DNA from 3 places in the Burkholderia theae genome. Region 1 is predicted to be linked to each of the others. Evidence: riboswitches for the same ligand, from Rfam matches in the RefSeq annotation. Region 1 holds a riboswitch; each other region holds the start of a gene.
The links. Region 1 has a riboswitch for cobalamin ahead of cobA (uroporphyrinogen-III C-methyltransferase). Riboswitches for the same ligand answer to the same signal wherever they lie in the genome.
Positions count from the first base shown of each region.

Region 1 (9,944 bases):
GAACGCCGCATCGCGCGCGACCGCGATCCGCTTGCCGGCAAGCGTACGCGGCAGCGGTGCCGCGACGCCCGGTTCCGCGAACGCAACGGCCGGCGGCAATTCGGCAAGCGCCGTTTGGGCGAGCACGTCGGCCGCACGCTCGAGCCGCGCATCGAGATCGCCGATGTCGGCCGGCTGGTGCAGGCCGAGATGCCGTTCAGGCAGCGCGATGCCCGCATCGGCGGGCACGTGCCCGAGCCAGCGCAGGTCGTCGGGCAGCGCCTGTTGCAGCAGTTCCGCATGCCGCGCCGAGCCGACTCGGTTTGCCAGCACGCCGTGAAACGGCAACCCCGGCCGGAACCGCGCAAGCCCGAACGCGATCGCCGCGAACGTCTGCGCCATCGATTTCGCGGAGATCACCGCGACGACCGGCACGCCGAACGCGGCCGCGAGATCGGCGCTGCTCGGCGTCCCGTCGAACAGCCCCATCACGCCCTCGATCAGGATCAGGTCCGCATCGCGCGCGGCGTCGGCCAGCAGCGCGCGGCAGCCGGCCTCGCCGACCATCCCGAGGTCGAGCGCATGCACGGGCGCGCCGCTCGCGCGTTCGAGGAGCATCGGATCGAGAAAATCCGGCCCGGTCTTGAACACGCGCACGCGGCGGCCGAGCCGGCGGTGCAGCCGCGCGAGGCCGGCCGTCACCGACGTCTTGCCCTGGCCGGACGCGGGCGCGCTGACGAACAGCGCGGGGCAGGCCGGCACGCTCAGAACTCCACGCCGCGCTGCGCCTTCACGCCTTGCTCCTTGTACGGATGCTTGACGAGCCGCATTTCGGTGACGAGATCGGCCGCGTCGATCAGCGCATCGGGCGCGTGGCGCCCGGTGACGACGACGTGCACCGAGTCCGGGCGCGCGACGAGCGTCGCGAGCACCTCGTCGAGCGGCAGGTATTCGTACTTCAGCACGGTGTTCAGCTCATCGAGGATCACCATCCGGTAGTCGCCGCTTTCGATCATCCGGCGCGCCTCGTCCCAGCCCTTGCGCGCGGTCGCGATGTCGGCGTCGCGGTTCTGCGTGTTCCACGTATAGCCGTCGCCCATCGTCACGAAGTCGCATTCCGCGACGGCGCCGAGGAAGTCACGCTCGGACGTATGCAGCGCACCCTTGATGAACTGCACGACACCGAGCCGCATGCCGTGGCCGAGCACGCGCACGGCCATGCCGAACGCGGCCGTGCTCTTGCCCTTGCCGTTGCCGGTGTGGACCATCAGCAGGCCCTTTTCGTGGGTGGCGGCGGCCTGTTTCTTCTCGTGGCCGGCGCGGCGGCGTTCGGCCATCCGCTGATGGGATTCGGTATCGGTCTTCATCGGGAATCGTCCTGTCGAAAGCGAAACAAAGGGTTCAGAGCGGGCCGGCGAGCGCGACCGTCACGCCGTCCCGGATGGATTTGGGGCCGAGCAGCCGGCCATGCGGCGCCGCGAGCTGCGCGCACGGCTCGGCCACGCCCGCGACGCCGAAGCGCGCGAGCGCGGCATCCGACGGGCCGCTCGCGGCCAGTTCGGGACGGCTCGCGAGCCGCGCCGCGTCGAACCCGACGAGCGCCCAGCCGCGGCGCGCGCACAGCGTGCGCAGCGCACGGGCGTGCGCCTTGTCGGCAAGCGTCGCGACGACCGCCGGTTCGGCGTCCGGGTAAAGCGCCAGCGCCGCGCGGATCGCGGCGTCGAGTTGCGCGGCCGTCGTGCCCGCGCGAAAACCGACGCCGAGCGCGACGCGCATCATGCACCGCCGCCGAGCGCCGCACGCACCGCCGGATCGTCAGCGAGCGCCGCGACGCGGCCGATCACGACAATCGCTGGCGAACCGATGCCGGTCGCGCCGACCTGTTCGACAAGGGTGTCGAGCGTCGCGAGCACGTGCCGCTGCCCGGGACGCGTCGCATTCTCGATCGCCGCGCACGGCGTATCGCCGGGCAGGCCGCCGTCGCGCAGCGCCGCGGCAATCGTATCGAGCCGGCGGATGCCCATGTAGATCACGATCGTCATGCGCGTCGCCGCGAGCGCGCGCCAGTCGGGTTCGTCGGCGCCCGCGCCGTGGCCCGTGACGAAGATCACGCCCTGCGCGTCGCCGCGCTGCGTGACCGGAATGCCCAGTGCGGCCGGTGCGGCGATGCCCGCAGTGATGCCGTTCACGACCTCGACCGGAAAACCCGCCGCGCCGAGCGCGGCCAGTTCCTCGCCGCCGCGACCGAACACGAACGGATCGCCACCCTTGAGCCGCGCGACGCTGCGGCCCGCGCGCAGGTGCGCGAGCATCGCCGCGACGATCGCCTCCTGCGGCGTGGACGCATGGCCGCCGCGCTTGCCGACGTGCTCGATGTGCGCGTCGGCGCGCGCATGGCGCAGCACGTCGGGGTTCACGAGATCGTCGACGAGCAGCACGTCCGCCGCGCCGATCGCACGCACGGCCTTGAGCGTCAGCAGGTCGGCATCGCCGGGGCCGGCGCCGATGAGCCACGCGCGGCTCATCGCGCGCGGCACGGCGCGCACCGTGTCGAAACAGTGGAAAGGGGAAGGCGGGCGGCACATCGGCGGCCGGCAAACAGGCAAGACATGACGGATCGGGCGAAGCCCGCGCGAACGCGGGTGGAATGCGCACCCCATCCGTCCCCCGCGGATCGGGCGTTCGGCGAGCGTCGGGCTCGCCCCTTGCGTCGGCCGGTATCCGGGCTGGCCGCTTGCCAGGCCGCGGCCTTCCCGCCCGGTGAAGGGCAGTGGCATCGTGGGCGGCATGGGCGCGTGCGCGGGGAAGCGCGTCGCGCGGGCGGCGTACCGTTGCGGGGACAGCACAGGCCGGGCGGTCGTCCGCCTCCTGTTTCCCGTTTAACTGCATGCGCGGAATGCGCGTGCGAGCACCGAACGCGGCGCTACGATAGCACAGCGGTCCGCCCGCGCGAACCCGCCGCGCACGGCCTCCGGCGCGGCGCGCGGGCCGTGCGAAACCCGGCCCGGCGGCCCGCGTCGCCTTGACGCTCCCGCCCCCGACGCCTACACTCGCACGCGTTTTGGTGCTCGCGCGCGCCGCTCCGGCGCGCGCAGTTAAACGGGAAACAGGGAGCCTGCCTGCGTCGCAGTCGAGCCAACCTGTGCTGCCCCCGCAACGGTAAGCGAACGCATCGTGCCCGCCACGATGCAACGCCGCTTCGCCGCATGCCGCGCGCATGCGGACGACCGCCACTGGATGCCTTGCGCATCCGGGAAGGCGAAGCGGCGTGTTCGCCAGCCCGGATACCGGCCTAAACGTTGGGGTTCAGCGCCGCGGGGAGGCGGCGCATCGTCCACGGCCGCAGCGTGCCCGACACCCGAGCGTTTCCCGATTCCCGTCGTCCGGCCGCCCGCGCGAGCGCGCATGATCCGGCCCGATGGAGGGCGGGGCCGCACGGGGCCGCGCAGCGACGGCCGTGTTGGCATGCTTCATGTCGACCGTTCGCAAAGGAGCGTCATGCTCGATTCGCTGTTTCGCCTGTTCAACGACAGTTCATCCGGGCTGCGCGGCAAGATTGTCGCGATCTACGCACTGCTGATCGCCTTCAACGTCGGCGCGTGGGTCTGGGCATTCATCGCCTTCCACGGCCAGCCCGTGCTGCTCGGCACCGCGCTGCTCGCGTACGTGTTCGGGCTGCGCCACGCGGTCGACGCCGACCACATCGCGGCGATCGACAACGTGACGCGCAAGCTGATGCAGGAGGGCCGCAGCCCGCTCGGCGCGGGCCTGTTCTTCTCGCTCGGCCACTCGACGGTCGTGATCGTGATGTCGGCCGTGGTCGCGGCAACCGCCGCGTCGCTGTCGCGCTTCGACGGCATGCGCGAGCTGGGCGGCACGATCGGTACCTGCGTATCCGCGTTCTTCCTGCTGCTGCTCGCGGCCGCGAACCTGATGATCCTGGTTTCCGTGTATCGCACGTTTCGCGCGGTGAAGCGCGGCGAGCCGCTCGTCGAGGCGGATCTCGACCTGCTGATGAACCAGCGCGGCGTGCTCGCGCGCATCTTCCGCCCGCTGTTCCGGATCGTGTCGCGCAGCTGGCACCTGTATCCGGTCGGCTTCATGTTCGGCATCGGCTTCGACACCGCGACCGAGATCGCGCTGTTCGGCATCTCGGCCACGCAGGTGCAGGGCGGCCTGTCGTTCTGGTCGGTGATGGTGCTGCCCGCGCTGTTTACGGCCGGCATGACGCTCGTCGACACGACCGACGGCATCCTGATGATGGGTGCGTACCGCTGGGCGTACGTGCGGCCGATCCGCAAGATCTACTACAACATGACGATCACGTTCGTCTCGGTGCTGGTCGCGGCGCTGATCGGCGGCATCGAGGTGCTGGCGCTGCTCGCCGGCAAGCTGTCGCTGCAGGGCACCGTGTGGGACTTCGCGACGACGGCGGCCGCGCATTTCGGGATGCTCGGCTACGTCGTGATCGGGCTGTTCCTCGCGAGCTGGCTCGTGTCCGCCGCGATCTATCGCATCAAACGCTACGACGAGATCGATGTGACGATCTCTGCCTGAACCCCCATTCGACCCAGGACCCACCATGACCCTACGCAAGCTTCCCGTCACGATCGTCACGGGCTTTCTCGGCAGCGGCAAGACGACGCTGATGCGCCACATCCTGCAGCACGCCGAAGGCCGCCGCATCGCGGTGATCGTCAACGAATTCGGTGAACTCGGCATCGACGGCGAAATCCTCAAGGGTTGCGGCATCGGCTGCGACGACACGCAGGACGAAACGTCCGGCCAGCTTTACGAACTCGCAAACGGCTGCCTGTGCTGCACCGTGCAGGAAGAGTTCTATCCGGTGATGGAAGCGCTCGTCGAGCGGCGCGCGGACATCGACCACGTGCTGATCGAGACGTCGGGCCTCGCGCTGCCGAAGCCGCTCGTGCAGGCGTTCAACTGGCCGACGATCCGCAACAGCTTCACGGTCGACGCGGTCGTGACGGTCGTCGACGGGCCGGCCGCCGCGAGCGGCCAGTTCGCGGAAAACCCGCAGGCCGTCGACGCGCAACGCCGTGCGGACCCGAACCTCGACCACGAATCGCCGCTGCACGAGCTGTTCGCCGATCAGCTGTCGTCCGCCGATCTCGTGATCGTGAACAAGGCCGATCTCGTCGGCGACGCGCAGTTCGCGCAGATCGAAACCGCGATCCGCGACGAGATTCCGCCGCAGGTGAAGATCGTGCGCGCGACGCGCGGCGAGCTCGACCTCGCGATGCTGCTCGGGCTCGAATCGGCATCGGAAGACACGATCCACCTGCGTCACGACCATCACGGCTCGGCCGACGACGGAGATCACGATCACCACCACGACGATTTCGACTCGGTCGTCGTATCGGGCGACGCGGGCACGCGCGAAGCGACGATCGCCGCACTGCAGCGCGTGGTCGAGACGCACACGATCTATCGCGCGAAGGGTTTCGCCGCGCTGCCCGGCGCGCCGATGCGGCTCGTGATCCAGGGCGTCGGCCGCCGCTTCGACAGCTATTTCGACCGTCGCTGGCAGGACGGCGAAACGCGCGCGAGCCGCTTCGTGCTGATCGGCGAGGATCTCGACGCGGCCGCACTGCAGCGCGCGTTCGACGCCGCGTGCGCGGCCGAACCGCAACAGGCGTAACGCACGATGCATCTGCTGCGCACCACGCCGGGCGGCTTCGTCGACGATACGCAGGGCGTCGTCCGGATCGACCAGCAACCGGCCGACATCGTGATCCTGAGCTCGGCCGACACGACGCTGTCGCTGCTCGCGAGCGTCGTGCCGCAGCTGCCGGCCGGCTTTCCGAGCGTGCGGCTCGCGAACGTCACGTTCCTGCGGCAGCCGGCGTCGGTCGATTTCTATGTCGACGACGTGCTGCGCCACGCGAAGGCGGTCGTGATCGATCATCTCGGCGGCGAAGCGTACTGGCCGTACGGGATCGAGCAGGCCGTGTCGCTCGCGTCGAAGCGCGGGCAGCAGCTCGCGATGTTCTCGGGCGACCTGCAGGAAGACCCGAACCTCGTTGCGAAGAGCACGGTCGCGCCCGACCTGTGCCGGCTGTGGTGGCGCTACCTGCGCGAGGGTGGCGTGCACAACGCCGACGCGCTGCTGCGCAGCATCGCGTTCCACACGCTCGGCTTCGGCGACGAACCCGAGTTGCCGCGCCCGCTGCCGGCCGCCGCGCTGTATCACCCGGCGCGCGACCGCGCGAGCATCGACGACTGGCGGCCGCGCTGGACGCCCGGCGCGCCGGTCGTCGCGATCCTGTTCTATCGCGCGCACTGGCAGGCCGCGAACACCGCCGTGTTCGACGCGCTGGCCGACGCGCTCGCGCGGGAAGGGCTGAATCCGCTGCCGATCGCGGTGACGTCGCTCAAGGACGCGGTGAGCCGCGAGGTCATCACGCAGCTGTGCGACACGCACGACGTCGCGCTCGTGCTGAACACGACCGCGTTCGCGGCCGGCGCGATCGATGCGGCCGAGCCGGAAGTGCTCGCCGGCGACGCGCCGGTGCTGCAGGTGATCCTGTCCGGCGGCAATCGCGACGCATGGGTGGCCGACAACCAGGGCCTGCACGCGCGCGACATCGCGATGCACATCGCGCTGCCCGAGGTCGACGGGCGCATCGTCACGCGCGCGGTGAGCTTCAAGGGGCTCGCGTATCGCTGCCCGCACACCGAGGTCGACGTCGTGCGCTACCAGCCGGACGCCGAACGGATCGCGTTCGTCGCGGCGCTGGCGCGCGGCTGGTGCCGGCTGCGCACGCTGGACAACGCGAGCAAGCGCGTCGCGCTGATTCTCGCGAACTATCCGCAAAGCGAAGGGCGGATCGGCAACGGCGTCGGGCTCGACACGCCGGCATCCGCGTTGCGCGTGCTCGCTGCGCTGCGCGACGCGGGCTACGCGGTGGCCGACCTGCCGCCCGACGGCGACGCGCTGATCGCGCGGCTCACCGAAGGCGTGACCAACGACGCGGCCGTGCATGCATTGCGCCCGGCGTTCCAGAGTTTTGCACTGGCCGATTACGCCGCGCATTTCGCGCGGCTGCCGGCGGCCGTGCGCGACGCGCTGAACGCGCGCTGGGGGCCGCCCGAAACCGACCCGACGCTGCGGCAAGGGCGTTTCACGATCGCCGGCTGGCGCGCGGGCAACGTGTTCGTCGGCATCCAGCCGTCGCGCTCGCGCGGCGAAAACGACTACGCGAGCTACCACGACGCGGATCTGGTGCCGCCGCACGCGTATCTCGCGTTCTATTTCTGGCTGCGCGATGCATATCGCATCGACGCGGTCATCCACCTCGGCAAGCACGGCAACCTCGAATGGCTGCCGGGCAAGAGCGTCGCGCTGTCCGACGCGTGCTGGCCCGACCTGACGCTCGGGCCGCTGCCGCACCTGTATCCGTTCATCGTCAACGATCCGGGCGAGGGCAGCCAGGCGAAGCGGCGCGCACAGGCCGTGATCATCGATCACCTGATGCCGCCGCTCACGCGCGCGGAAAACTACGGCCCGCTGCAGGATCTCGAACGGCAGGTCGACGAATACTACGAGGCGCTGATGGTCGATGCGCGGCGCGCGAAGCTGCTACGCAAGACGATCCTCGCGACGATCGCCGAGCACCGGCTGCACGACGAGCTGAGCGTATCGCCGCCGCGCGACACCGGCGACGAGGATGCGCTGCTGACGCGCGTCGACGCCTGGCTGTGCGAGTTGAAGGAAGCGCAGATTCGCGACGGGCTGCACGTGTTCGGCGTATCGCCGGCCGACCGGCAGCGGCGCGACACGCTGCTCGCGCTCGCGCGTTTTCCAATTGGCGACGGCAAGGGCGTGCGTGCGGGGCTGATCGGCGCGCTCGCGCGCGATCTCGCGCTCGGCGACGACTTCGATCCGCTGTCGGCCGACTGGGCCGCACCGTGGGCTGGCCCGCGGCCGACGATCCTGCAGGCGCTCGACGCATCGCCGTGGCGCCATGCGGGCGATACGCGCGAGCGGCTCGAACGGCTCGCGCAGCAGTGGCTGGACGGGCTGTGCGCAGCCGCAGGCGGCAACGCCAGCACCGACGCGACACCGCCCGGCGCATGGCCGCACACGCTCGCGGTGATCGAGCGTGTGCGCTCGACGCTGATACCCGCGCTCGACGCATGCGGCGGCGAGGAAATGCGCCAGCTGCTGCGCGGGCTCGACGGCCGCTTCGTGCCGCCGGGGCCGAGCGGCTCGCCGTCGCGCGGCCGCCCCGACGTGCTGCCGACCGGCCGCAACTTCTACTCGGTCGACACGCGCGCGGTGCCGACGCAGGCCGCGTGGTCGCTCGGCCTGAAATCCGCGCAGCAACTGATCGAGCGCCATCTGCAGGATCACGGCGACTATCCGCGCGCGATCGGCCTGTCCGTGTGGGGCACGGCGACGATGCGCACGGGCGGCGACGATATCGCGCAAGCGTTCGCGCTGCTCGGCGTGCGGCCGAAATGGGCGCACGGCAGCCATCGCGTGACCGACTTCGAGATCCTGCCGATCGAGATCTTCGACCGGCCGCGCATCGACGTGACGCTGCGCGTATCCGGTTTCTTCCGCGATGCGTTCCCGAACCTGATGCATCTGTTCGATGCGGCGGTGCAGGCCGTCGCCGCCCTCGACGAGCCGGAGGAACTGAACCCGATCCGCGCGCGCATCGAGCGCGAACGCGCGAAATGGGTCGCGCAAGGCGTGTCGCCCGACGAAGCGCGCCGCCGCGCCGGCTGGCGCGTGTTCGGCGCGCGGCCGGGCAGCTACGGCGCGGGCCTGCAGGACCTGATCGACCAGCGCCGCTGGCAGACCGACGCCGATCTCGCCGACGCCTACCGCCAGTGGGGCGGCCATGCGTATGCGCAGAACAGCGCGGGCGATGCCGCGCCCGACGTGTTCGGCGAGCGGCTGGCGACGATCGACGTCGTCGTGCAGAACCAGGACAGCCGCGAGCACGACATCCTCGATTCGAACGACTACTACCAGTTCCAGGGCGGGATGACGGCGGCCGTGCGGCACCTGTCCGGGCAGCAGCCAAGCATCTACCACGGCGACCATGCGAACCCGGTCGCGCCGAAGATGCGCACGCTGCGCGAGGAGATCGCGCGCGTGATCCGCTCGCGCGTCGTCAACCCGAAATGGCTCGACGGCGTGAAGCGCCACGGCTACAAGGGCGCGGCCGAACTGGCCGCGACCGTCGACTACCTGTACGGCTATGACGCGACCGCGCGCGTGCTGTCCGACCACCAGTACGCGCTCGTCGCCGACGCGTACCTGTTCGACGACGACACGCGCGCGTTCCTCGAACGGCACAATCCGAAGGCGCTGCACGGCATCTGCGAACGCTTCGTCGAGGCGATGCAGCGCGGCTTGTGGCAGCAGCCGGGCGACTATCGCGAGCGGATCGAAGCGGTCTGGCTCGAAAGCGAACAACTCCAGGAAGGGGGACGGCGATGACCGATCCGACACTGCACCGCGCCCGCGCGGTCTTTCCGTTTGCGGCGCTCGTCGCGCAGGATGCATTGCAGCAGGCGCTGCTGCTCGCCGCGATCGACCCGTCGCTCGGCGGCGTGCTGGTGAGCGGGCCGCGCGGCACCGCGAAATCGACCGCCGCGCGCGGCCTCGCGGAGCTGCTGCCCGAAGGGCAGTTCGTCACGCTGCCGCTGTCGGCGAGCGACGAACAGGTCACCGGCACGCTCGATCTCGCGCATGCGCTGGCCGAAAACGGCGTGCGCTTCCGGCCGGGCCTGCTTGCGCGGGCGCACCTCGGCGTGCTGTATGTCGACGAAGTGAACCTGCTCGCCGACGGGCTCGTCGATACGCTGCTCGACGTGGCCGCGAGCGGCGTGAATCTCGTCGAGCGCGATGGCGTGTCGCACGCGCATGACGCGCGCTTCGTGCTGATCGGCACGATGAATCCCGAAGAAGGCGAATTGCGTCCGCA
Region 1 covers NZ_CP183461.1:1,924,133-1,934,076, forward strand. Annotated here, with positions in the region: gene ACN22W_RS08975 (cobyrinate a,c-diamide synthase) at 1-741, opposite strand, end outside; gene cobO (cob(I)yrinic acid a,c-diamide adenosyltransferase) at 744-1,346, opposite strand; gene ACN22W_RS08985 (cobalamin biosynthesis protein) at 1,381-1,758, opposite strand; gene cobA (uroporphyrinogen-III C-methyltransferase) at 1,755-2,564, opposite strand; cobalamin riboswitch at 2,674-2,910, opposite strand; cobalamin riboswitch at 3,025-3,290, shown strand; gene ACN22W_RS08995 (HoxN/HupN/NixA family nickel/cobalt transporter) at 3,478-4,536, shown strand; gene cobW (cobalamin biosynthesis protein CobW) at 4,562-5,641, shown strand; gene cobN (cobaltochelatase subunit CobN) at 5,648-9,457, shown strand; gene ACN22W_RS09010 (ATP-binding protein) at 9,454-9,944, shown strand, end outside.

Region 2 (9,944 bases), 970 kb from region 1:
ACCCGTGCCGACACTGCATGTGCCGACGGTCGAACTGCCGGGGGATGTGGCTGAGGGGGCGGCTGCCGCGGGCGAGACCGATGCGCCGGCCGAACCCGGCGCCGCGGAGCATGTGGTCGCTGAAGAGGCGGCGGCGATGAGCGCGCCGCTGCGGTCGTCGCTGGCCGGCGACGAGGTGCCGCAGCACGCGTTCGCCGCGGTTGCGCGCGAAGCGGCCGGGCTGGTGCCTGAAACGGCCATGCCGCACGCAGTCGTACCGGCCGCAGCGACCCAGCCGGACGTGCACGCGGGCGCCGGGCTGACGCCGGAAGATGCGCAGCATATCGCCGAGCGCCTGCGCAATCGCCTGACGAACTATCTGACCGGCGCAGGGCGCGACGCCATCGAGGCCCGCTGTCGCGACGCGCTGCATGAGCATTCGGCCTGGCTCGTCGGCCAGATCACGCGCGAGGTGGCGCTGGCGCTGGAAACCGAGGTCATGGACTGGGTGCGCGACGCGGTCGATGACGAGATCGCGCGCCGTCGCGCCGGTCATTCCGGCTGAACGCGCGGCCGTTCCGACGAAAAATAGGGTGCGGTTCCGGCAAGGGCCGGCGAGGCTGCCGGTGAAGAACCGGTCAGCCGGTGCGGGCCCGCCTGTCTGCGTCTGCGGAGCCCTGGACGGCGGTTATCCCCGTTCGGGGCATCCGGTTCAGCGCAGCGACAGCACCCATTGCGCGAGCGTATGGGCTTCCGCGTTCGTCAGCTGCGTATTGGCGGGCATCGGCACGCTGCCCCAGACGCCGACACTGCCTTTCACGATCGATTGGGCCAGGTAATCGACGGCGTCGCCGCGCGCCGCATACTTGCCGGCGATGTCGCGGAACGACGGGCCCATCAGTGGTTTGTCGACCGCGTGGCAGGCCATGCAGTTCTTGCGCTGCGCCAGCGCGAGCCCGTCGGCCTGGTCGGCGCGCGCCGCTGCCGCGCTGCCGGTCAGCAGCGTCACGAGCAGGGCGCGCAATATCGTCTGTTTCATGCGGTTCTCCGCCGGCGGGGACGGCCGGCTTCATGGTCCGCGCATTATAAAAGCAAAGGGAACGCACGTTTTGGGCGTTCCCCCGGCGGCCCTGTTTATTGGGGTCGCATATTGCAGGGAACCTGCCTCAACCCGTGACCGCGCCCTTGTTCGCGGGCCGGGCGAGGGCCGCGAATTTCGCGAGCACGCCGCGCGTGTAACGTGGCGCCGGCTGTCGCCACGCGGCACGGCGGCGCGCGAGCTCCGCATCGTCGACGTTCACCTGCAGCAGCAGCCGGTGCGCATCGATCGTGATCGAGTCGCCTTCCTGCACGAGCGCGATCGTGCCGCCGACGAATGCCTCGGGCGCGACGTGGCCGACCACCATGCCCCAGGTGCCGCCCGAGAAGCGGCCGTCCGTGATGAAGCCGACCGATTCGCCGAGCCCCTTGCCGATGATCGCGGATGTCGGCGCGAGCATTTCCGGCATGCCGGGGCCGCCTTGCGGGCCGAGGTAGCGCAGCACGAGTATGTCGCCCGCGCGGATCCGGTCGCCGAGGATCGCATCCATCGCGCTCTGCTCGTCGTCGAACACGCGTGCCGGGCCCGTGATCACCGGGTTCTTCAGGCCGGAGATCTTCGCGACCGCGCCGTCTTCCGCGAGATTGCCTTTCAGGATCGCAAGGTGACCTTCCTTGTACAGCGCGCGGTCGATCGGGAAGATCACGTCCTGGTCGGCGCGCGGCACGCTCGGCACGTCCTTCAGTTCGTCGGCGATCGTGCGGCCGGTGATCGTCATGCAGTCGCCGTGCAGCAGCCCCGCATCGAGCAGGATCTTCAGCACCTGCGGAATCCCGCCGGCCTGGTGCAGGTCGGTCGCGACGTACCGGCCCGACGGCTTCAGGTCGCAGATCACGGGCACGCGCTTGCGGATGCGCTCGAAATCGTCGATCGTCCAGTCGACCTCGGCCGCGTGCGCGATCGCGAGATAGTGCAGCACCGCGTTGGTCGAGCCGCCGGTCGCCATGATCACCGACACCGCGTTCTCGATCGACGCCTTCGTGATGATGTCGCGCGGCTTCAGGTCGCGCTTCACCGCTTCGACGAGCACGCGCGCCGATTCGGCCGCCGAGTCGACTTTCTCCTGGTCGGGGTTCGCCATCGTCGACGAGTACAGCAGCGACATCCCGAGCGCCTCGAACGACGAACTCATCGTGTTCGCGGTGTACATGCCGCCGCACGAACCCGAGGTCGGGCACGCGTTCTGCTCGACGCCTTCGAAATCCTCCTGCGACATCCGGCCCGCGGTGAATTCGCCGACGGCCTCGAACGACGACACGATCGTCAGGTCCTGGCCTTTCCAGTGGCCGGGGCGGATCGTGCCGCCGTACACGTAGATGCCCGGCACGTTCAGGCGCGCGAGCGCGATCATGCCGCCCGGCATGTTCTTGTCGCAGCCACCGACGACGACCACGCCGTCCATCCATTGCCCCTGCACGCAGGTCTCGATGCAGTCGGCGATCACCTCGCGCGACACGAGCGAGTACTTCATGCCTTCGGTGCCCATCGACATGCCGTCCGAAATCGTCGGCGTGCCGAAGATCTGGGGGTTCGCGTCGGACGCCTTCACGGCCGCGACGGCCGCGTCCGACAGGCGCTGCAGGCCGGAATTGCATGGCGTGATGGTCGAGTGGCCGTTCGCGATGCCGACCATCGGCTTGTCGAAATCGTCCTTCTGGTAGCCGAGTGCGTAATACATCGAGCGGTTCGGCGAACGGGCCACGCCTTGCGTGATGTGCTTCGAGCGACGGTTGTACGGCATGGGGGACTCCATCGTTGTCTGGGCGACGCCCGGGAGCGGCGTGCCGGTTCGGATGAAACAAGAATGGAGTTTCCGGATTGGGATGTCCAATATATTATTTGTCGCTTATTAAGTCGTTCCACGAATGAGTCACGCATGGCCGATCCGACACCCGACCTGCGCCAGTGGCGCTACTTCATGACCGTTGCCGACGAGCGCCATTTCGGCCGCGCGGCCGAGCGCCTGTCGATGACGCAACCGCCGCTGTCGCAAGCGATCCGGGCGCTCGAGGACGCGCTCGGCGTCGCGCTGTTCGTCCGCACCAAGCGGTCGGTGGCGCTGACGGCGGTCGGCGCGGCGCTGCTGCCCGACGTGCGCCGGCTGCTGGCGTCGGCCGATGCGCTGCCGCCGCTCGCGCGGCGGCTCGCGCGCGGCGAGGCCGGCTCGCTGTCGCTCGCATTCGTGTCGACCGCCGATTACGGGCTGCTGCCGTCGCTGCTGCGCGCGTTCGGCGCGCGCTATCCGCAGGTGCGCCTGCATCTCGCGGAGGCGACGAGCGACGTGCAGATCGACGAACTCGTCGCCGGCCGCATCGACGCGGGGCTCGTCATTCCGCCCGTGCCGCCGCGTCACGCGGCCGGGCTGTCGTACCTGCCCGTCGTGCGCGAGCCGCTGGTGGTCGCGATGCCGGCCGCGGCGTCCGATGCGCCGGAAGACGAACCCGTGAACCTCGCCGAAGTCGCCGCGTTGCCGCTCGTGATCTTTCCGCGTCGTTTGGCGCCCGGCTTTTATGACATCATTACGGGCTGCTACGGCGCGGCGGGCGAAACCCCACGCATCGGCCAGGAGGCGATCCAGATGCAGACGATCGTCAGCCTCGTGTCGGCCGGCATGGGCGTCGCACTGGTGCCGCAATCGCTGCGTAACCTGCGGCGCACCGGCGTGGTCTATCGGCCGCTCGCCGGTCTCGCGCCGGTCGTCGAGACGGGCCTCGTGTGGCGCACCGGTGACGTAAGTCCCGTGCTCGCCGCCTTCATCGACGTCGTGCGCGCGCAGGGTCTTGCCGCGTGACGTGAACGATGATGCGCCGGTGCCGTCCAAAGCGCGGTGCCGCGCGTTCGCGACAGCCGTACCGTATTCGAAAACTTCTTCGCTAACCCATGATCATTCACCCGAATTTCGACCCCGTTGCGATCCATCTCGGGCCGCTGGCCGTGCGCTGGTACGGCCTCATGTATCTCGTCGGCTTCATCGCGGCGATCGTCGTCGGCCGGGTCCGCCTGAAGCTGCCGCACGTCGCGGTGCAGGGCTGGACCGCGAAGGACATCGACGACATGATGTTCTACGGCGTGCTCGGCACCGTGCTCGGCGGCCGGCTCGGTTATGTGCTGTTCTACAAGGCCGATTTCTACTTCTCGCATCCGCTCGACGTATTCAAGGTGTGGGAAGGCGGCATGTCGTTCCATGGCGGCTTCCTCGGCGTGACGCTCGCGATGGTGCTGTTCGCGTGGCAACGCAAGCGCCACTGGCTGCAGGTCACCGATTTCGTCGCGCCGATGGTGCCGACGGGGCTGGCGGCCGGGCGGCTCGGCAACTTCATCAACGGCGAGCTGTGGGGCCGCGTGACCGATCCGACGGCGCCGTGGGCGATGCTGTTCCCGGGCGCGATGCGCGACGACGCGGCATGGCTGCCGAAGCATCCCGCACTCGTCGAGAAGTGGCATCTCGCCGACGTGTTCATGCAATACCAGATGCTGCCGCGCCATCCTTCGCAGCTCTATGAAATCGCGCTCGAAGGCATCGTGCTGTTCTTCGCGCTGTTCTTCTTCTCGCGCAAGTCGCGGCCGATGGGCGCCGTGTCCGCACTGTTCCTGATCGGCTATGGCCTCGCACGCTTCACGGTCGAGTTCGCGCGCGAGCCCGACGACTTCCTCGGCCTGCTTGCGCTCGGCCTGTCGATGGGGCAGTGGCTGTCGCTGCCGATGATCCTCGCGGGCGTTGCGCTGATGGTCTGGGCGTATCGCCGTCGCGCGGCGCATGCCGCTGCGTGATGCGTATCGATGCACGCGCGAGCGGCGCGTGCATCGGCACCATGCCGCATGCCAATGAAAAACGCCGGCCCTCGGGCCGGCGTTTTCGTATCCAGCAACTGCGCGATGCGCGTTACTTCATCTGCACCGAGCCGTTGACGGTGACCGACACGGTGGCCTTGCCGCCTTCGACTGCGATCGGCGCGCTCATCTTCGCGCTGTCCATCGGCGCCGCGGCCATCGCCATCATGCGCGGGTACGGCTGCACGTTGCGGCCGCTGCCGACGTTCACGTCGCGAATCGTATAGCTGCTGTAGCCGAATGCCTTCGCGGCTTCGTCCGCGCGGGCGCGGAACGACTTGATCGCTTCGGTCGTGAGCTTCTGCTCGGCCGTGCGCTGCGCTTCGGGCGACAGCGAGAACTCGACGTTCGCGACCTGCATCAGGTTCGACAACTGGCCCGCAAGCTTCGACGCCGCAGCGAAATCGCGCGATTCGAGCGCGACCTCGGTACGGCCGCGCCATGCGGAAATCTTCCCGTCGCGATCGGTGCTCGGATACACGGAGAATGCACCCGTGTGCGCGGTGACGCCCGATACGCCCTTCGCCTGCGACAGTGCCGCGTCGGCGCGCTGGTTCAGCGCGGACGTCAGGCTGCCCGGGTCCTTTGCCTGCTGCTCGTAGAACAGCGTGATGTGGATGATGTCCTGCGGCACGTCGGCACTGGCCTGCGACGAAAGCGACAGCACGCCTGCCGGCTCCGGAAAGTGCGGGTTCGCCGTTTGTGCATGCGCGGCGGGCGACGCGAGCGTCAGCGCGACGGGAATGGCGGCGGCGAGGGCGAGCGACAGCGCGAGTGCGGATTTCTTGGTCATTGTTGGACTCCTTGTGCGAGGGCGCGCAGGCGGATGACGCGTGCGCGACGCGGGCGTACCGCGCGACAAAAAAAACAACAGCCGGCCCGATCGGCCGACAGCGGTTGCTTAGGCCGCGCGAAAGCGGCGCGAGTTCCGTTGTGGCGACGTGTACTGACCAGATTTGACGTTTGGCGGGCGCCTGCTGCGTGCGCCTACTTCATCAGCTTTTCGGTGATGAACCGCCATTCGGCGCGCGTGACGGGCGTGATCGACAGCCGGTTGCCGCGGGCGAGCACGCGCATGTCGGCGAGCTCGTCGTGTTCGCGCAGCGCGGCGAGCGGCACGAGCGCCGATTTTTTCACGTAGCGCACGTCGACGAGCAGCCAGCGTGGTGCTTCCTGCGTCGACTTCGGGTCGTAATAGGGGCTTTTCGGATCGAACTGCGTGGGATCGGGGTAGGGCGTCGACGACACTTCGGCGAGGCCCGCGATGCCCGGCTCGGGGCAGCTCGAGTGATAGAACAGCACACCATCGCCGATCTTCATCGTGTCGCGCATGAAATTGCGCGCCTGATAGTTGCGCACGCCAGTCCACGGCAGCGAGCGCTGCGGTGCGTGAGCGAGATCGTCGATGCTTGCTTCGTCCGGTTCGGACTTCATCAGCCAGTATTGCATGGATCGTGATCGACGCAGAAAAAGGCTGCTACAAAAGGAAACGGCACCGGGACGTGCCCGATGCCGTTGGATAGGCCCCCGCCTTGGCCGCTAGGCCGGCATCCTGAACCTGAGGTTCAGAATTGGTCGCAGTTAGCAGCACTTCGGGTACATCAGACAGAGTGACGCGCGCGCCCGTGCTACAAATTTCCGCAACCGTGCACATGGCATTGGTTCAAGGAATATATGACCTTGGCGAACCAGGCAGGGAAGCTGACTGAACTGTATTTCGATGCGCCAATTTGACCACCGTTGATCGCCGAGATCAAGGGGAATCGACGTATCGATCAAACCTTACTGCGTCTCGTGCTGTGCGAGCACCGCGCCGAGCTGTTCGTTCATCTGGTGCATTGTACGACGGATTTCCTCCGCCGGAAATGCTTCACCGTGCCGCACGCTGGTTTGCAGCCGCAGCAATTCCGATGCGAGCGACAGCGCGGCCATGACGGCGATGCGATCGGTGCCGCGTACCGAGCTGTTCGAGCGGATTTTCGACATTTCGGCGTCGACGCGCGCGACTGCCTCCAGCAGCGCCGCTTCGGTCTCGGCCGAACAGGCGAGCCGATAGGGCTGACCGAGAATCGAGACTTCGATCTGCTTGGTGCTCATGCATGTTCTCCGTGGCTGGCCGCGTCATCGCCTTCCGTACGCGCCTGCGCATCCAGCAGGTCGAGCTGGTTGTCGGCTTGCTCCGCGTTTTTCGAGCGCGGCAGCTTTTCGAGAATCGCGTTCAGTTTCACCTGGGCGTCGTCGATCTTTGCCGACAACGTGTCGCGCTCGGCTGCGAGCGCATTGCGTTCGTCGCGCAGTTGCGCGAGTTCCGCGCGGACCGTGTCCGCTTCCGCGCGCAATTGCGCGACCTGCTCCTCGAGCGCGAGCCGTTCCGAGTGATAGCGCTTGTTCAGCGAGATCAGACGGCCAATATTTTGAGATAAGGTTTCGAGTTCGTTGAGCATTTGCTGCGTCCTCTAAAGACCCAGCATTTTAGCGCGGAATAACGCGCAATCCGACATCTGTAACGTTTCCAGTCGTAACACCCCTGCTTCTTGTCGCGAATAGGTGCGTCTTTTTGCATTCCCGGACGCTTCCTTGACGCTCGCGCGACCCGCTCCTAAACTGGCGCCGCCTCGGTGCTCGCGCGTGAACGCGCGGTTAAACGGGAAGCAGGGCGCGGGCTCCGCCAGGAAGCCGCCAACCTGCGCTGCCCCCGCAACGGTAAGCGGCCGCGTCTGGTGACGCAGGCCGGCTCGGGCGCGTTCCGCGTGAAGGTTTCGCGCACGGGCGCGGGCCACTGCGCGTCATCGCGCGGGAAGGCGAGCCGGTACGCCGCCAGCCCGGATACCGGCCGAGACGGGAAGCCCGCACGGGCTTCGTGACGCGCGGCCCGCGGGGAAGCGGGGTGCGCAACGCTTCACGGAATTCTCTTCGATGCTGACCCCAATCGTCCGCGCGACGCTTCTGTCATGCCCGGCCGGCAGCCGCCGGCGGATGCGCCGCGCGTCATGCGCGCGGCCGTGCGCGGCATGAGCGCCGCACGCGCTGCCGCGATCTGGGCCACGCTGGCCGCCGTGGTCGCGTTGCTGTTCATCGCGTCGTTGTCGATCGGCAGCGTGCCGATGTCGCCGTGGCAGGCGCTCGCGTCGCTCGTGCCGCACGGCGGCGATGCGTTGTTCGCCGACATCGTCCGTACGCTGCGCCTGCCGCGTGCGCTCGCGGGTTTCGCGTGCGGCGCGCTGCTCGCGCTTGCCGGTGCGCTGCTGCAGGTGCTGCTGCGCAATCCGCTTGCGGAACCGTACGTGCTCGGCGTGTCCGGCGGCGCGGCCGGTTTCGCGCTCGTCGCGATGATCGCGGGCGGCGCATGGTGGCTCGTCGACGCGTCGGCGTTCGCCGGCTCGCTCGTGTCGGTCGCGCTCGTGCTCGGTCTCGCGCGCCGCGAACTGTGGCGCGGCGACTCGCGCGATGCGTCGCCGCGGCTGCTGCTCACGGGCGTCGTGATCGCGGCGGGGTGGGGCGCGCTCGTCACGTTGCTGCTGTCGCTCGCGCCCGATGCACGGCTGCGCGGCATCATCTTCTGGCTGACGGGCGACCTGAACGGCGTGACGGCGCCGTGGTTCGCGTGGGGCGCGCTGCTGCTGAGCGCATGCGTCGCGCTGCCGGCCGCGCCGCAACTGAACGTGCTGCTGCGCGGCGACGCGACCGCGCTTGCGCTCGGCGTGCCCGTCACGCGGCTGCGCGTGCGGATCTATCTCGTCGCATCGCTGGCCGCCGCGGCCGCGGTGACGACGGCCGGCACGATCGGCTTCGTCGGCCTCGTCGTGCCGCACGCGTTGCGGCTCGCGTTCGGCAACGACCAGCGGATGCTGCTGCCGGCCGCGATGCTCGCGGGCGGCGGCGGCGTGATGGCGGCCGACCTGCTTGCGCGCACTGCGATCGCGCCCGCGCAACTGCCGGTCGGCGTGATGACCGCGTTGATCGGCGTGCCGGTGTTCCTGTGGATGTTGCTGAGGAGACCGATGCGATGACGCATACCGCATTGCACGCTGGCGGCGGCGACCTGACCTGTGCGACCGTCGACCTGACGCTGAAGGCCGGTGCACGCACGCTGCTCGACGGCCTCGCGCAGGCGTTCCGCCCCGGCGAGATCTGGTGCGTCGCGGGGCCGAACGGCGCGGGCAAGACGACGCTGCTCGCGACGCTCGCGGGGCTGCAGCCGCCGGCCGGCGGGCATGTCGAGATCGACGGACGGCCGCTCGCCGCGTGGCCGCCCGCGCAACTCGCGCAGCGCCGCGCGCTGATGCCGCAGCAATTGCACGACGCGTTCAGCGCGACCGTGTTCGACACCGTGCTGCTCAACCGCTTTCCGTATCTCGGTGGCTGGGGCTGGGAGCGCGACGGCGACCGCGCGGCCGCGCGCGAGGCGCTCGCGACGTTCGACCTGACCGCGCTTGCGTCGCGCGACGTATTGTCGCTGTCGGGCGGCGAGCGGCAGCGGGTCGCGCTGGCCGCGACGCTGTGCCAGGATGCGCCACTGATGCTGCTCGACGAGCCGCTCGCGCATCTCGACCTGCATCACCAGATCGATTGCCTGACCGCGCTGGCCGCATGGCTCGACGCAGGCCCGCGCACGGTGCTGTTCTCGTGCCACGACCTGAATCTCGCGCGGCGTTTCGCGACGCATGCGCTGTTGCTCGACGGCCGCGGCCACGCGTGGGCCGGCCCCGTGCACGATGTGCTGACGCCCGAACGCGCGAGCGACGCGTTCGGTTATCCGCTCGTGCTGATCCGCGAGAACGGCCGCGACGCGCTGCTGCCGGCGTGGCCCGAGCGACAATGACGTTTCCTTTCCCGATGCGCGGCGCAGGCCGCACCCACGACACGGCTCTTCGATGACGAATTCGACCCACTTCCCGCCCGCGATCGCGCCGCTCGACGAAACGCTGCGCAAGCGCCTGCAGCATGTGATCGATCACAAGACCAAGCCGCCCGGCAGCCTTGGCCAGCTCGAGGCGATCGCGCTGCAGATCGGCCTGATCCAGCGCACCGAGCG
Region 2 covers NZ_CP183461.1:2,893,137-2,903,080, reverse strand. Annotated here, with positions in the region: gene ACN22W_RS13725 (DUF2486 family protein) at 1-544, shown strand, start outside; gene ACN22W_RS13720 (c-type cytochrome) at 692-1,018, opposite strand; gene ilvD (dihydroxy-acid dehydratase) at 1,146-2,819, opposite strand; gene ACN22W_RS13710 (LysR substrate-binding domain-containing protein) at 2,955-3,869, shown strand; gene lgt (prolipoprotein diacylglyceryl transferase) at 3,959-4,849, shown strand; gene ACN22W_RS13700 (SIMPL domain-containing protein) at 4,962-5,702, opposite strand; gene ACN22W_RS13695 (EVE domain-containing protein) at 5,897-6,358, opposite strand; RNA gene ssrS (6S RNA) at 6,430-6,611, opposite strand; gene ACN22W_RS13685 (cell division protein ZapA) at 6,692-7,006, opposite strand; gene ACN22W_RS13680 (ATPase) at 7,003-7,353, opposite strand; cobalamin riboswitch at 7,509-7,762, shown strand; gene ACN22W_RS13675 (FecCD family ABC transporter permease) at 7,921-8,919, shown strand; gene ACN22W_RS13670 (ABC transporter ATP-binding protein) at 8,916-9,731, shown strand; gene cobT (nicotinate-nucleotide--dimethylbenzimidazole phosphoribosyltransferase) at 9,784-9,944, shown strand, end outside.
Region 2: it holds a riboswitch for cobalamin, as region 1 does, so the genes downstream of both, ACN22W_RS13675 (FecCD family ABC transporter permease) here and cobA (uroporphyrinogen-III C-methyltransferase) in region 1, are expected to answer to the same signal.

Region 3 (9,944 bases), on a different replicon from region 1:
AGCACGTGTGTCGTCGACACCGGCAGCCCGTACATGTCTGCGGCGCCGATCGTCAGCATCGCGACGACTTCGGCCGACGCGCCCTGTCCGTACGTCAGATGCTGCTTGCCGATTTTCTCGCCGACGGTCACGACGATCCGCTTCCAGCCGACCATCGTGCCGAGACCCAGTGCGATCGCGACGGCGACCTTCACCCAGGTCGGAATGAACTTGGTCGCATGGTCGAGCTGCTTGCGATAGTTGTCGATCGCGAGCTTGTCGTCGGCGGCGAACGCGGGTTGTCCCGATTTCTCGATCAGGCGAATTGCTTCGGACACCAGATACATCGTGTTTCGCACGTTGTCGACGTCGCGTTGCGGCACGGCCGCCATCGAGCCCGACGCGCCGACCGCGGTCGCGAGCGACGTGGACAACTGCTGCACGGCCGGCAGCACGGCCGGCGTCAGCTCACGGCGCTGCACGTAGTGTTCGACGTCGGCGCGCGGGTTCGCGGACGGCGCGACGCCGTTCGTGTACTTCCCGAACGTTGCGGCCGCCTGGTTCGCGACCGCAACGAAGGTCTGCGATTCGGCCGGCGTAACGGCCTTGTTCAGCGCATACGCGGTCGGTACCGTGCCGATCAGGATCAACATGATGAGGCCCATCCCTTTCTGCCCGTCGTTCGAACCGTGTGCGAACGACACGCCCGTGCAGGTCAGGATCAGCAGGCAGCGAATCCAGAACGGCGGCGGCTGATCCTTCGGCGGCTCCTTGTACAGCTCCGGAATCCGCACGACGGCCTTCAGCACGAGCAGCAGCAGCGACGCGCACAGGAAGCCGACGATCGGCGAGAACAGCAGCGACTTGCCGACGCCGAGCGCCTGGCCCCAGTCGACGCCGCTCGTGCCGGACGGCCCGTGCATCAGCTGGTTCATCAGCCCGACGCCGATGATCGACCCGATCAGCGTATGCGAGCTCGACGACGGCAATCCGAAATACCAGGTCGCGAGGTTCCAGACGATCGCGGCGATCAGCAGCGCGAACACCATCGCGAAGCCCGAGCCGCTGCCGACCTGCAGGATCAGCTCGACCGGCAGCAACTGCAGGATGCCGAACGCGACGGCGCCGCTCGAGACCATCACGCCGAGGAAGTTCCACATGCCGGACCAGATCACCGCGACGTTCGGCGTCAGCGAGTGCGTGTAGATCACGGTGGCGACCGCGTTCGCGGTGTCGTGGAACCCGTTGACGAATTCGAAGCCGAGCGCGATCAGCAGCGCGGCGCCGAGCATCAGGTACGGGAACAGCGACGCTTCGCGGACCGACGACAGATCGTCGATCAGGTGCATGGCGATATAGACGGCGCCGATCGCGAGTACCAGCACGAAGACGGCATAACCGACTTGCCGGGTGCGTTCGACGGAGCCCGGATTGTTCGAGGCGGACGAAGCAGGTTGATTCATGACGGCATCTCGTAGGGGAATCGCGTCTGATCCTAGCTTCGGCCAGCAGTCAGTTTGATGACAGTCGGGATGACGAACGGCATGTCTTACAGCGATGTAAGCCGAGCGCCGGCACGCATCTTCGGCCACATGGCGCACGCAACTCGGCACGACAGGGGCTTACGCATCAGTGTCGCGCCGATCGACATCCGCGATCAACATCCATCCATGCGGCGATGCGGCGAATGTCGTGCATGACAGCGGCGCGACGTCGACGCGAGTCGCGGCCCTGGAATCCATCCGCAGCGCCTGCGCGACGGCCGCGCGAATGATCGCCGCATGCGTGATCGCGACGATGTCGCGGTCGTGCTGCAGCGCGTTCAACCATGTGCCGACGCGCCGCATGGCTGCGTCGAACGATTCGCCGCCGTGCGGCGATGCGGACGGATCGCCGATCCATGCACCCAATTCGTCAGGACAGTCGCGGCCGAGATCGTGCAGCCGCTGGCCGCGCCAGTTGCCGTAGTCGATGTCGCGCAGCGCGTGATCGATGTCGGCGCGCAGCCCGAGCGCATCGGCAGTCTGTCGCGCGCAGCGGGCGGGGCTGCACAGCACGATCGCGCCGGCGACGCCCGCCCACCGGTCGCGCAATGCGGCGGCGTCGGCGAGCCCGCGCGCGTCGAGCGGATCGTCGTCGGGAAACGTGCCGGTGCGCATCGCACGGGTCGATGCGTGTGCGATCAGGCGCAGCGAGGCATGCAGGGTCATGTCGGTTGTCGGAGGGGCCGGGCGGAACGTGCGGTCGCTCGCACGCCGTCACTTCAACACGCGGACTTTCGCGCGTACAATCCGCCCGATACGAAACGCGGAAGCCGGTGCAATTCCGGCGCGGTCGCGCCACTGTAACCGGGGAATCTCGATCCCGGAAGCCAGACCTGCCTTCGTACCCATCCAACATTTGTCGGGGCGCGATTCCCCTGAGGTGCATCCATGAGCGAAGCAGTGCTGAAGCCGGTCGTCGTGCCGGCACCCATCCCCGTCCGTGAACTGTTGCCGTGGGCCGTGTTCGTCGGCCTGATCCTGCTGCTCGCCCTGTATTTCGTCGGCGCGGAACAAGGCGCGACGTCGCTCGTGCCGGGTATGTACGTTCACGAATTCGTCCACGACGGCCGCCATCTGCTCGGCTTTCCCTGCCACTGACGCGGAGAACACGATGGTCGGAAAGCTGCTCATGCGCGGGATGCTCGCAGGCATCGCCGCGGGCCTCCTCACGTTCGGTTTCGCGAAAATCGTCGGCGAACCGCAAGTCGATCAGGCGATTTCCTTTGAAGAAAAGCTCGACACCGCCAAAGGCGATGCGCCGGAGCCCGAGCTGGTCAGTCGTCACACGCAGGCCGGCCTTGGCCTGCTGACCGGTGTCGTGACCTACGGTGCGGCATTCGGCGGGCTGTTCTCGCTGGTCTTCGCGTTCGCGTACGGGCGCGGCGGCCGCCTCCCGGCGCGGCCGCTGGCCGCGTGGCTCGCACTGGCGGCGTTCATCGCGCTCGTGATCGTGCCGAACCTCAAGTACCCGGCCAATCCGCCGTCGGTCGGCGATCCCGACACGATCGGCTATCGCACGGGCCTGTTCTTCCTGATGATCGCGATCTCGATCGCGACGATGGTGTTCTCGGTCAGCGTGCGCCGCCATCTGCTGGCGAAGCTCGGCCAATGGAACGCGTCGATCGTCGCCGGGCTCGTGTTCGTCGCGATCATCGCGGCGGTGCAGTTCGGGCTGCCGTCGATCAACGAGGTGCCGGCCGCTTTCCCGGCCGCCGTGCTGTGGAAGTTCCGCGTCGCGGCGATCGGCATGCAGGTGATCATGTGGACGACGATCGGCCTGCTGTTCGGCGCGTGGGTCGAGCGCGGCGAACGCATCGGCATGCGCGCCGCCTGACACGTCCTGCAACCGGGCGCGCCTAGCGCATCATGCGCGGCGCGCTCCACGTCGATTCTCGCGCCAGCGCGACGAACGCGGCCAGATAGTCGATCGCCGCGTCCGCCTCGCGGATGCCGAGAAAGATCTGCTTCGCGATGCCCTTCTTGCCGAGCTTGACCGGCACGACCGGCATGCGGTCCGCGTATTCGTCGGCGAGCCATCTCGGCAGCGCGGCCACGCCGCGCCCGCTCGCCACCATCTGCAGCATGATGTCGGTCGTCTCGATCGACTTGTGCCGCCTCGGCACGATGCCGGCCGGCGTCAGGAACTGGTTGTAGATGTCGAGCCGGTCGGTTTCGACCGGGTAGGTGATCAGGATCTCGTCCGTCAATTGCGCGGGCGTCACGTAGTCGGCGTTCGCGAACCGGTGTGAGTCAGCGACCACCAGCACCTGCTCGTAATCGAATACGGGAACGAAGTGCAGACCCGGCTTGTTCAGCGGATCGGGCGTGACGAGCACGTCGATGTCGTAACCGAACAGCGCGCCGATGCCGCCGAACTGGAAGCGCTGCTTCACGTCCACGTCGACGTCGGGCCAGCGCGACAGATAAGGCGACACGACCTTCAGCAGCCACTGGTAACACGGGTGGCATTCCATCCCGATGCGCAGCGTGCCGCGCTCGCCCTTCGCGTACTGCTTCATCCGCTCCTCGGCGAGCTCGAACTGCGGCAGCAGCCGGTTCGCCAGCTTCAGCAGATATTGCCCGCCCTGCGTGAGCCGCAGGCCGCGACCTTCCCGGTCCCAGATCGGCGTGCCGAGCTGCTGCTCGATTTTCCGGACGGTATGGCTGAGCGCCGATTGCGTGAGGTGCAGCGCGTTGGCGGCCGCGGTCAGCGAGCCCTGGCGCTCGACTTCACGAATCACGACGAGATGGAATCGTTCCAGCATGGTTATCGCTCACCCGACAGATGCATGAACAATTTTAATGGATGAATGAAATAATGCCATTTTATTTCATGTGTTGAAATCCCTATCATGGCTGCCGGACATTCACTACATCTGGACGGCAGCGTCATGGTCACCACACACAACCTCGGTTTCCCGCGCATCGGCGCGAAGCGCGAACTCAAGTTCGGTCTCGAACGCTACTGGAAAGGCGAATCGTCGCGCGACGAGCTGAAGGCGCTCGGCGCGCAGCTGCGCCAGCGCCACTGGAACGACCAGCGCGATCTGGACCTGGCGCCGCTCGGCGACTTCGCGTTCTACGACCAGGTGCTCGACATGAGCTTCACGCTCGGCAACCTGCCGAAGCGCGTGCAGGGCTTCCACGGCGACGTGCTCGACAACTATTTCCGCGTCGCGCGCGGCCGGTCGGCGCAGTCGGCCGAAGAGCATGCCGCGTGCTGCGGCGGTGTCTCGGCCGGTGAAATGACGAAGTGGTTCGACACGAACTATCACTACATCGTGCCGGAATTCCACGCGGACACGAACTTCTCGCTCGACCCGTCGCGCCTGCTCCAGCAACTGGCGGAAGCGCAGGCGCAGGGCGTGGCCGTGAAGCCGGTGATCCTCGGTCCCGTCACGTACCTGTGGCTCGGCAAGGCGAAGGACGATTCCGATCGCCTCGCGCTGCTGCCGAAGCTGCTGCCCGTGTACGGCGCGCTGCTCGACACGCTGACCGCGCAAGGCGTCGAATGGGTGCAGATCGACGAACCGATTCTCGTCACGGAACTCGACGCCGAGTGGCGGCACGCATTCCGCACCGCCTATGCGACGCTGGAAACGCGCCGCATCAAGGTGCTGCTCGCCACCTACTTCGGGCAGCTTCAGGACAACCTGACGCTCGCGGCCTCGCTGCCGGTCGACGGCCTGCATATCGACGCGATCAATGCACGCGACGAAGTCGACGCGCTGGTGCGCGAACTGCCGGCCGGGCGCGTGCTGTCGGTGGGCGCGATCAACGGCCGCAACATCTGGAAGACGGACCTGAACGCGACGCTCGACTGGCTCGAACCGCTCGCGAAGCAGCTCGGCGATCGCCTGTGGCTCGCGCCGTCGTGCTCGCTGCTGCACGTGCCGGTCGATCTCGCGAGCGAGGAGAAGCTCGACGCGGAGATCCGTTCGTGGCTCGCGTTTGCGCTGCAGAAGCTCGACGAACTGAAGGTGCTCGCGACCGCGCTGAACGAAGGCCGCGACCAAGTGGCCGATGCGCTTGCCGCGAATGCCGCCGCGATCGACTCGCGCCGCCGCTCGCCGCGGGTGAACAACCCGGTCGTGAAGGCCGCGATCGCGCGTATCGACGCGCAGCTCGGCAATCGCGTGAGCCCCTATGCGCAGCGCGCGCCGAAGCAGTCGGCCCGACTGAGCCTGCCGGCCTTCCCGACGACGACGATCGGCTCGTTCCCGCAGACCGTCGAAATCCGCCAGGCGCGCAGCCAGTTCAAGGCCGGCACGCTGGACGAAGCGGGTTACCGCACGGCGATGCGCGCGGAGATCGAACGCAGCGTGCGCGAGCAGGAATCGCTCGAACTCGACGTGCTCGTGCACGGCGAAGCCGAGCGTAACGACATGGTCGAATATTTTGGCGAGCAGCTCGACGGCTACGCATTCAGCCAGTTCGGCTGGGTGCAGTCGTACGGTTCGCGCTGCGTGAAGCCACCGATCCTGTTTGGCGACATCAGCCGCCCGAAGGCGATGACGGTCGAATGGATCACGTATGCACAGTCGCTGACGAACAAGCCGATGAAGGGCATGCTGACCGGCCCCGTGACGATCCTGAACTGGTCGTTCGTGCGCGACGACCAGCCGCGTTCGGTGTCGTGCTACCAGCTCGCGCTCGCGATCCGCGACGAAGTGCTCGATCTCGAGAAGGCCGGCGTGCGCGTGATCCAGATCGACGAGGCGGCACTGCGCGAAGGGCTGCCGCTGCGCCGCGCGCAATGGGGCGAGTACCTGAAGTGGGCGGTCGAATCATTCCGCATCACTGCGAACGGCGTGCAGGACGATACGCAGATCCACACGCACATGTGCTATTCGGAGTTCAACGACATCATCGCGTCGATCGCCGACATGGATGCGGACGTGATCACGATCGAGACGTCGCGCTCGGACATGGAGCTGCTCGACGCGTTCGACACCTTCAAGTATCCGAACGAAATCGGGCCGGGCGTGTACGACATCCACTCGCCGAACATCCCGACGCAGGATCACATCGTCGGCCTGATGCGGAAGGCGGCTGAACGGATTCCGGCGGAGCGTCTGTGGGTGAACCCGGACTGCGGCCTGAAGACGCGCCAGTGGGCGGAAGTGATTCCGGCGCTGACGAACATGGTCGCCGCCGCGAAGACGCTGCGCAACCAGGCACACTGACGCGCGGCAGCTTGCGCTGCGACGACTGAAGTACCGGCCCGCCGTGACGGGCCGTTTTCCGTTATGCGCGTTCGCGAATGCCCGTGCTGGCGGGGGCGTCGGGCGCAGGCGTCTTCGCGATCACGCGCCGTTCGTGTTCGAGGTCGAGCGAGCGCGACAGGACCGCATACACGGCGCCCGCGACGATCAGCCCGACGAGCCACGCGATGTCGACGCCGCCGAGCATCCGTGCGAACGGACCGACGAATACCTCGCGGTTCGCTTCGGCATCGAAGATGTAGAAGAACGGCACCATCGCCGCGAAGCCGGCCAGGTACGCGACGATGCCGCGCGGTTGCCACGCGCCGTACAGCCCGTTCGGCGTGAAGAAATGCGCGATCGCATAGTGGCCGCGCCGCACGAAGAAATAGTCGACGAGATTCACCGCAGTCCACGGCACCAGGAAGTAGAGCATCAGCGTCAGGAACGTCTGCAGCAGCGCGATGCCGTTGCCGCGGATCGCGAACACGCACGCGAGCACGAAGGCGCTGATCGCGACGATCGACGCGACGCGCGCGCGACGGGTCGGCCGGATCGGCACGATCGAATCGACGGCGGTCAGGACGGTCAGCATCGCGCTGTACGCGTTGAGCGCGATGATCGGCAGGAAGCCGACCAGCGACACGATCGCGATCAGCTTGCCGAGGCCCGGCACGAGCGACGTGCCGACATCGTTCATCGCGACCAGCGCATCGGCTGCGTGCAGCTTCTGCGCGAGCCACGCGCCGAGGCCAATCATCCAGGTGCCCGACAGCGACGCGCCCGCAAAGATCACCGCGATCAGCTTCGCGCGGCTCGTATTTTTCGGCAGATAGCGCGAATAGTCGGACACGTACGGCGCATACGAGATGTTGTAGCTCGCGGCGATCGCGAACTGCGTCGCGAACGCGATCCAATTGAAGCCCGGCGCGGCGGCCGGCGCAATGGCGGCGTGCGCAGGCGCCGCATGACCGAACGCGAGCGCGAGCGTGACGAGCGCATAGAGCGGCAGCGTCGCGATCAGCGCCCACGTGAAAGTGCGATGCATCAGGTCGTGGCCGTAGATCGCGAGCAGCGCGCCGATTGCCACGGCCGCGACGGCGACGAAGCCGCCGTCGATCCCGAATACGTTGTGCACGCCGTCGACCATCAGCGACACGTTGACGACATTGAAGCCGACGAAGACGAACAGCGTCGCGAGCAGCGCGACGATCACGCCGCGATAGCCGAATTGCGCGCGCGACTGGATCATCTGCGGCAGGCCCATCTCCGGCCCCTGCGAGCCGTGAAACGCCATGAAGATCGTGCCGAACATGATCCCGAGCGCGCCCGCGAGCGTCGTCCAGCCGGCGGACAGGCCCATGCCGGGCCCGACGAAACCGATCGAGATCGTGAAGAAATGGAAGTTGCCGAGGAACCAGAACGGCCCCTGGCTCGCCAGTTTTGCGTGGCGTTCGTGTTCCGGGATGTAGTCGATCGAGTGGTGCTCGATCGCGAGGCCGGCCGATTCGGCGCGGCCAAGGTCGAGGGTGTCGGGGCGGTTCATGACGGCTTGTCTCCAGGGTCGCGCGCGGTTCGTCGATGCGACCGCGTGCGCCTGCCTGCCGCGACGTCGTCGTGGCAAGCAATCAATATCGGGGGATGCGCGGGCGGTGCGATGCACCGCCGGACAACGCAAAAAAAACGGGCAGGCGAATCGCCTGCCCGTTGCGGGACGTTACGCGGTGCGCACGCCGCGCGGCAGCGACTCGCGCGTCTTGCCGGGCGCGCCCGCATCGTCGATGCTGACGCGGCGCGAGATCAGCCACACGCACAGCGACGAGAGGATTGCGGCACTCGTGTACTGGATCGCGAGCGGCCACCATTGCGGCGCGGTGTTCTGCGCGATGATGGTCGCGACGAGCGGCGTGAGGCCGCCGGCGAGCGCGCCGCACACCTGGTACGCGATCGAGATCGCCGTATAGCGGATCCGCGCGACGAAGATGCCGCTGACGAAACCCGCGACCACCGAGTAGTAGCCCGATTCCGCGAGCGTCGCGAGGCCGACGCCGACCGTGATCGACAGCGGCGTGCCCATGTGCACGAGCGGCAGCATCGCGAACGGGACGATCGCGGCCCATGCGCCGGTGATCAGCAGCACGCGCGTGGTGCCGAAGCGCTGCGCGAGGAACGCGGCGGCGAGCTGCACGACGAACTGCAGCACCGCGACGATCGTCATGCAATGCAGCACCATCGACCGGTCGAGCGACAGGAACTGCGTCGCATAGCTGATCATGAAGATGTTGCTGAAATACACGCCGGCGATGCCGTACACGTTCGCACCGATCGCGAGCAGCAGCAGCGGCCAGTACTTGAGCGCTTCGCGCAGCGGGTTCTGCGCGGTGTTGCCGCTCTTCCTGACTTCCTCGAACTCGGGCGACTCGGACACGCTCGCGCGGATCACGAAACCGACCACCAGCAGCACGGAACTCGCGAGGAACGGCACGCGCCAGCCCCAGCTCATCATGTCGTCCTTCGACAGCGTGCTGATCGCGCCGAACGCGAGCATCGACAGGATCAGGCCGCTCGCGCTGCCGAGCTGCGCGAACGACGCGAAGAACGTGCGCTTGCCTTCGGGCGCATGCTCGCCGGCGAGCAGCACCGCGCCGCCCCATTCGCCGCCGACCGCGATGCCTTGCAGCACGCGCATCAGCACGAGCAGGATCGGTGCGATCACACCGGCTTGCGCGTGGGTCGGCAGCAGGCCGATCGCGACCGTCGACACGGCCATCAGCATCAGCGTCGCGAGCAGCGAACGCTTGCGGCCGAAGCGGTCGCCGAGGTAGCCGAACATCACGCCGCCGAGCGGCCGTGCGAAGAAGCCGACCGCGAACGAGCCGAACGACGCGAGCAGGCTGACGAAGCGGTTTTCGCCGGGAAAGAACAGCGGTCCGAACACGATGGCGGCGGCGGTCGCGTAGCTATAGAAGTCGTACCACTCGATCGTGGTGCCGACGAACGACGCGAGCGCCGCCCGCTTCGGTTGCTTGACGGAAGTCCCCATCTTTATGTGTGCTCCTCTGGAATCCTCTGATTTGGAATAGGTCGTGTCTGGCGGGGATCAGTCGCGGTAGGCGACACCCGGCAGCACGCACAGCAGTTCGTACGCGAGGTTCGCGCCGAGCAGCGCCGTGGTGCCGAACGGGTCGTACGGCGGCGCGACCTCGACGAGATCGCA
Region 3 covers NZ_CP183462.1:3,212,662-3,222,605, forward strand. Annotated here, with positions in the region: gene ACN22W_RS32035 (inorganic phosphate transporter) at 1-1,442, opposite strand, end outside; gene ACN22W_RS32040 (histidine phosphatase family protein) at 1,602-2,189, opposite strand; cobalamin riboswitch at 2,243-2,379, shown strand; gene ACN22W_RS32045 (CbtB domain-containing protein) at 2,412-2,621, shown strand; gene ACN22W_RS32050 (CbtA family protein) at 2,635-3,357, shown strand; gene ACN22W_RS32055 (LysR family transcriptional regulator) at 3,380-4,288, opposite strand; gene metE (5-methyltetrahydropteroyltriglutamate--homocysteine S-methyltransferase) at 4,415-6,709, shown strand; gene ACN22W_RS32065 (purine-cytosine permease family protein) at 6,771-8,273, opposite strand; gene ACN22W_RS32070 (MFS transporter) at 8,445-9,770, opposite strand; gene speB (agmatinase) at 9,828-9,944, opposite strand, start outside.
Region 3: it holds a riboswitch for cobalamin, as region 1 does, so the genes downstream of both, ACN22W_RS32045 (CbtB domain-containing protein) here and cobA (uroporphyrinogen-III C-methyltransferase) in region 1, are expected to answer to the same signal.